DNA from 2 places in the Achromobacter sp. F4_2707 genome. Region 2 is predicted to be linked to the other one. Evidence: predicted binding sites of a transcription regulator. Region 2 holds the regulator's gene; the other holds the start of a gene.
The links. Region 2 encodes LexA, which represses DNA repair genes until DNA is damaged. Its sites were predicted from a motif close to ACTGTATNNNNATACAGT; they were not measured.
Positions count from the first base shown of each region.

Region 1 (3,409 bases), on a different contig from region 2:
TCATTCGAACGTGTCGTCGACAAACGAAGCGTCCGGCAACTGGCTATCTGCTTCAGACAAAATACGGCGCACGCAGTCGGCCGTGAAACCACGCGCCGCCATGTAGCGCAATTGCTTGGCATATTCCTTGGCGTCGCTCGGCGCTACGCCAAACCGCTTCTTCCACACTTCGCGAGCTCGATCGAGCTCGTTGGAACGCAACTTCCCCGCCATTTCTTTCAGCGTGTCTTCGGGAAGTTCGTGCTGCCGGAGTTCCTGCACGATGCGTCGCATACCATAGCGGGCTGCCCGCCGGTGCACCAGACTTTCAGCAAACCGTTCCTGCGACAACCAGTCGTTGCGTTCGAGTTCATCGAGCAGGGCTTCGAGTTCAGCAGGCTCTTCACAATGCGGCGATAGCTTACGCCGCAGTTCAGTACGAGAATGTTCCCGCCGTGAAAGCAACCCGACGGCCCGCGCTTTGAGAGAGAGCTTTCCACCCGCTTGCGCCATATTCTTTCTTCAATAAACAGGCAACTCGTGCGAACAAGGGCGTACGAGTTGCCTGATGCAGCGACGGGCGGAAACACTGCCCACCCTGACGGCGCAGTTACTCGCCGGCCTCTTGAGTATTAGGCGCATGGCTGACAACAGCAGCTTGCTGGGGCGCCACACCGAGTTTTTCTCGTACGCGGTTTTCGATTTCAAACGCCATTTCTGGGTGCTCTTTAAGATATTCGCGAACGTTATCCTTGCCCTGACCGATGCGCGTGCCATCGTAGCTGTACCAAGCCCCTGCTTTGTCGACAATGCCGGCCTGAACGCCGAGATCAATGATTTCGCCTTCGCGCGAGATTCCCGCCCCGTACATGATGTCGAACTCGGCCTGCTTGAAGGGTGGCGCCACCTTGTTCTTGACAACCTTGACGCGAGTTTCATTACCGATGACCTCATCGCCCTTTTTGATGGCGCCAATGCGGCGGATATCGAGACGGACGGAGGAATAGAATTTCAGGGCATTACCGCCGGTAGTGGTTTCCGGGTTGCCGAACATTACGCCGATCTTCATGCGGATTTGGTTGATGAAGATGACCATGCAGTTGGCACGCTTGATAGTGGCCGTGAGCTTACGCAACGCCTGGCTCATAAGCCGGGCTTGCAGGCCGGGCAGAGAGTCGCCCATGTCGCCTTCGATTTCAGCTTTGGGGGTGAGCGCTGCGACAGAGTCGATGACGATGAGGTCGATAGAACCGGAGCGCACCAGAGCATCGGTGATTTCAAGCGCTTGTTCGCCGGTATCGGGCTGGGAAATAAGGAGGTCTTCAAGGTTGACGCCCAGCCTTGACGCGTACTGGACATCAAGCGCGTGTTCGGCATCGATAAACGCGCACGTGCCACCCAGCTTCTGCATTTCAGCAATGACCTGCAGCGTGAGAGTGGTTTTACCGGAAGATTCGGGGCCGTAGATTTCGATGACTCGGCCACGTGGCAGGCCGCCAACGCCCAGTGCGATATCCAGCCCCAGTGAGCCGGTAGACACTACCTGGATGTCGTGTTCGACCGTGTCGTCGCCGTAGCGCATGACCGAACCCTTGCCAAACTGCTTTTCGATTTGCGAAAGTGCGGCGGCCAGAGCCTTGGCGCGTTCCGGGTTGGCGGCTTTGCGGTTTTTGTCGTCCATTGAGGATCCTTGCAAATAACTGTGAAAGCGGCGCGACGTATGAGAGCGCCGTGTAGATGCCGACGATTATTGCATCAAATTATACTGTATAAATAAACAGATATGAAATTCTGTGTTGGCAGGCCGTAACGTTACCGAGTGAAGACAGGCCGGCACAATCGTCAAACCCTTTGTACACGCGGCCGCCCGCTTGTTTCACCCCACTTCCGCACCAAGTTTGGCACCCGCATTAGCACGCATGGATACATAAAGCCTGCTTGGCGCGTGGTGGGTTCAGCATACAATCGGTGCCTTTGCGGCGTGCCCGATCGGCCAATTTTCCGCCCTCTCCCAATTTCAAAACGATATTTCTCCATGTGGTTTAAGAATCTTCGCATCTACCGTCTCGCTCCCTCCTGGAACTTCACCCAGGAAACGCTGGAAAACGCGCTGGAAAAACTGGCCTTCCGGCCTGGCTCCGCTACCGACATGACTGCATTCGGCTGGGTTCCGCCACGCCCCGAGTCCGGCTTGGTCTACGCCTTGGATGGTCAGTATTTACTGAGCCTTCGGGTAGAAAAAAAACTGCTTCCTTCTACAGTCATCAACCAGTTCGCGCGCGCACGCGCTCAGGAAATCGAAGAACAGCAAGGCTATAAGCCTGGTCGCAAGCAAATGAAGGAAATCAAGGAAGCCGTTACCGATGAGCTTCTGCCCAAAGCGTTCAGCATCTATCGCGACACCCGCGTATGGGTTGACACCAAAAACCGCTGGCTGGTGGTCGACGCGGCCGCTGCAGCCAAATGCGATGAGGTCATGGGCGCCCTGGCCAAGGTGCTAGACCCCTTCCCTGTTGTGCCGCTTTACACCGAGCTTTCGCCCGCATCGGCCATGACCAACTGGCTGGTTAGCGACGAGCCGCCCAGCAATTTCACCGTGGACCAAGACACCGAGCTGCGCTCCACCAACGAAACACGCGCCGCCGTTCGCTACGTACGCCAAGCCATCGAGCTGGACGATGTTCGCAAGCACGTGGAAGCTGGGAAGCAATGCACGCGCCTGGCTCTCACTTGGGCCGATCGCGTGTCCTTCGTTTTATCGGATGGCCTGGACCTCAAGCGCATCGCTCCGCTCGACGTGCTGCAGGAAGGCCGCATACCCGCTCACGATGAAGCCGAGCAGTTCGACTCCGATTTCACGTTGATGAGCGGCGAGCTGTCGCAATTGCTGGAAGCGCTTGTTGAAGCGCTGGGCGGCGAAAAGCAAGCATGAAGGCAACACGGCCGCCACGACTGACGCGGCGGCCGCTTTACGACTAAAACAGAGCTGCCGCGTAAAGCCGGGCCAGGCCCGGTTCACACCCAGCGGAAATATCAGTACATGCCGTGGAATACGCTATCGTCTGGGCCGATATGCGAAGGCGGGCTCCAAGTTACGTCGCGCAGCGAATGCGGCACCAGAGATTCCACGCCCAGCAATACCGCAAAAATGGCCATGCGCACCGGAATGCCATTATCAGTCTGACGGAAAATCGCCAAACGCGGGTCGTAGTTGAGATCTGTGCTGAGATCGTTGGCACCTTCACGGCTATCGCGCGGAAGCGGGTGCATCACAATGACATCAGGGTCGCAGCATTTATCGACAATCGCTTTATTCACTTGGAAGGTTGCGTCGTAGCCTTCCAACTGCTCTTCCTCGAAACGCTCTTTCTGTACGCGAGTGGCGTAGATAACGTCGGCGCCACGCAACCCTTCTTCCAGTGAATGTGTC
Region 1 covers NZ_JAZDRJ010000010.1:152,427-155,835, forward strand. The annotation lists gene recX (recombination regulator RecX) at 1-492, opposite strand; gene recA (recombinase RecA) at 590-1,660, opposite strand; gene VRY85_RS11340 (recombination-associated protein RdgC) at 2,015-2,911, shown strand; gene VRY85_RS11345 (aspartate carbamoyltransferase) at 3,013-3,409, opposite strand, start outside.
Region 1: recA (recombinase RecA) is a predicted target of LexA. The motif match lies at 1,744-1,761, and genes of this name have one in related genera.

Region 2 (3,409 bases):
AAGCCTGTCTGTCGTCTTCTGTCTGGAAACCCAGCAAGTCGTAATCGCACATGGCATCAAGCAACTCATCGATGCGGGGAATAGCCTGGGCGACGCTGGGCACGGGAAAAGGGATATGCAGGAAGAAACCCAGGCGCTGACTGATACCTTGTGCACGACACATTTGCGCAAACAGCAGCAGGTGATAATCGTGCACCCACACCAGGTCGTCTGGTTTCAGCAGCGGTCGCAACTGGGCCGCCATATGTTGATTGACTTCCTGATAGCCTGCGTAATCATCTTCGCTAAAGCTCATGAGATCCAGCCGATGATGAAAGGCAGGCCACAACACCCCGTTGGCAAAACCGTTGTAGTAGCGATTATGCGCCTCGGTCGTAAGCGGTATTGATGCCACGATCAGGCGGCCTAAGCTGAATAATTGCACGCAATTTGCGTCATCATCCCGCAACTCGCCGCTCCAGCCGAACCACAGGCTGGGCTTCGCCTTGAGTGCATCCAGCAAACCCGAAGCCAGCCCCCCCGCCGATTTCACGGCGGGCGTCCGGTTTGCCACAATCACCAACCGCTCCTGTTCGCTCATACCCCTTCCCTGTTGTGTTGGCCCTGCCCTATGGGGATTTCACGCCCCCGCCAGTATGGCACTCAAACTCGCAACGAGCGCAGCAACATGCCAAGCCAGACCACCAGCTCATCCGTGTCTCGGAGTCGCCATGGCGCCGCTGTATTCGGGCCGACCCCGATACGAATCGCTCCCCCCTTCAGGGTAAGCGCCACCTTAAATGCGTCTTCATCGGTACGGTCGTCGCCCACAGCGAGCGGCCAACGCCCTGCAAACTCTGGCTGACGCATCAAATGCCCCAGCGCTTTCCCCTTGTCGCTGCCTTGCCGCCTGACTTCATGCACGCAATGCCCTTCCAACACCTGCCAACCCGGCGCATGAGCCAAAACCTGCTGAGCCAGTACGGATACCTCCGCACGATGCTGTGGCGCTTGCCGCCAATGCAAGGCCATCGCAGCCGGTTTGCGTTCCAGCCAGACCCCGGGAAGACGTTGTACGCCGTACTCCAGAATGGCTGCTATGCGCTGCGGTACCGGCCCTGAACTGCGAATGCTGCCGCGGCCTGACAGGCTGACCTGTGCGCCATGTGAACCGGCCAAAGGAATGTCGAGCGGATAGAGCAAACGCCGTACCTGCGACAACGGGCGCCCGCTAAGCGCTGCCAATGCCACGCCCTGACGCTGTAATAGCTGTAAAAGACGCCTTGTACGCAACGGCACCGATGCCCCCTGTGGCTTTGCAGCAATCGGGGCTAGCGTACCGTCGACATCCAGAAACAGTGCCAACCGGGAAGGTGGGATGCGCAGCACCGGCGGCGGAACATCTGCCAAACGCCCGGTGAGAATACCCGGCAAGGCCGCCTGCGTGTCGCGCAACGGCGTTCGACCGCGCCTTGAAGAGCGGGGCTGACGCATGGGCGGGTGGTCATGGCGCATACATTTCATAGTACATCCGCGCGCCCCTGCTGTCTGCCGGTGAACCACCCTGATACAAGTCGAGCACATGCCTATAACGGCTGCGCGCTACAGCCACAGCATCTTCCGCTTGATCTTCCTGTACAAACAGGTCAAAATCAGGACTGTATAAAAAAACAGCGCTTACCATGGCCGTCAAACTCACAGCTCGTCAACAGGAAATCCTGGATCTCATCCGTTCCGAAATCCAGCGCACCGGCTTTCCGCCTACTCGTGCAGAAATCGCACACGCGCTGGGTTTCCGCTCGCCCAATGCCGCTGAAGACCACCTTAAGGCGCTGGCCCGCAAGGGAGCCATCACGCTTACTGCCGGCGCCTCTAGGGGAATCCGTTTGGCCGAGCCTCCGGCGGCGCCCTCAGAACCCGCCCGCCCGCTATCCCTGTTGCTGCCTATTGTCGGTCGGGTGGCTGCCGGCAGCCCCATTCTTGCAGCCGAACACATCGAACGCGAAATCGGCGTCGAGCCTTCGCTGTTCAACCCTGTTCCCGATTACCTTCTGAGAGTGCGGGGCCTCAGCATGCGCGACGCAGGCATCCTCGAGGGCGACCTGCTTGCAGTGAAAAAAACCCCTGAAGCCCGCAATGGGCAAATTGTCGTGGCCCGTCTGGGCGACGAAGTCACCGTCAAGCGCTTGCAGCGCAGCGGTGGTTCCCTGCAGCTCCTGCCCGAAAACCCCGACTTTTCCCCCATTATCGTTCACCCAAGCGACGATTTCGCCATCGAGGGGCTGGCCGTGGGCCTGATCCGCGCCGCGCCTTTGCATTAAAACTACGCAGGCCCGCAGCGTCTCGCATGCGGGCCGCGCCAAGGCTGGGTTCTATGCCGTTAAGCGGGGATATGCGCGGCCCTGAAGCGCTCAGCTTTTTCAGGGGCCAGGGCCTGGCCCGTCATGATGGCATAAATTGATTCCAGATACCGCAAGCGAATCGCCATAGGCTCATGCAGGCCTGTCACGACGTAATACCCAATCTGGCAGGCGTAAATGGTGCGTGCCCGTGCCCTGGCTTCCACCGGCTCGAAGCCGTGACGCTCATAGAAAGCCGCGATGGCATCCATGCACAGCGTATCCGCTTCGTTAACCGCATCATTGGCCTTGGGCGAACGCCGGGCCCAATCGCGCATGGCCAAGTCCAAGCCTGGCTCGAAACGATCGGGGTTTAGCCAGGCTGAAAACAAGGACAGAATGCCGTCATCCAGCGCGTGGTTCTCGTCCAGCGCCTGCAGCACAGACTGCACATTCTTCTTTTGCCAGAAAACAATCAGTGCATTCTGGAGGTCTTCGCGATGTTTGAAATGCCAATAAAAGCTGCCTCGTGTAACGCCAAGCGCTTCCGCCATGCGCGTGACACGCACCGCTTCAATACCTTCGGTTTTAAAAAGCTCAAGCGCAACGGCTAACCAGTCAGCACGCGAAAGCTGCGCAACACGAGCGGCTTCGCCTTCTTGGGCAACTTGCTCGATAAGATCTCTACTTTTCATAACGGCCCTATGCGCTATATCAACCCGAGTAAACGGGGAAAGAATAGAGAAATCGCAGGTATAAAAGTAGTGAGTAACTGGATGGGAATCGCTACCAGCACAATCAGCAATATGGCGGGGCGGAACGATTGGTGCACCACAACTTTGCCCACCCGGCAGGACAAATACAAAATAGGCGCCATGGGCGGGCTGTTGGCGCTCACGACGACCGCACACGCCACAATCGCAGCGAACTGAACGGGGTGAATATCGGCCACGCCGACCAGAGGCAGAAGCAAGGGCGCGATCACCACGGTTAGTGAAACATCATCAATCAACATGCCCACCACAATCAGGAACAGATTGACGATCAACAGAATGGCGATTGGGCTATCCACCAGCCCCGTCACAAACTCG
Region 2 covers NZ_JAZDRJ010000003.1:187,549-190,957, reverse strand. The annotation lists gene VRY85_RS04535 (alpha,alpha-trehalose-phosphate synthase (UDP-forming)) at 1-580, opposite strand, end outside; gene otsB (trehalose-phosphatase) at 643-1,473, opposite strand; gene lexA (transcriptional repressor LexA) at 1,662-2,300, shown strand; gene VRY85_RS04520 (TetR/AcrR family transcriptional regulator) at 2,360-3,013, opposite strand; gene VRY85_RS04515 (TRAP transporter large permease) at 3,028-3,409, opposite strand, start outside.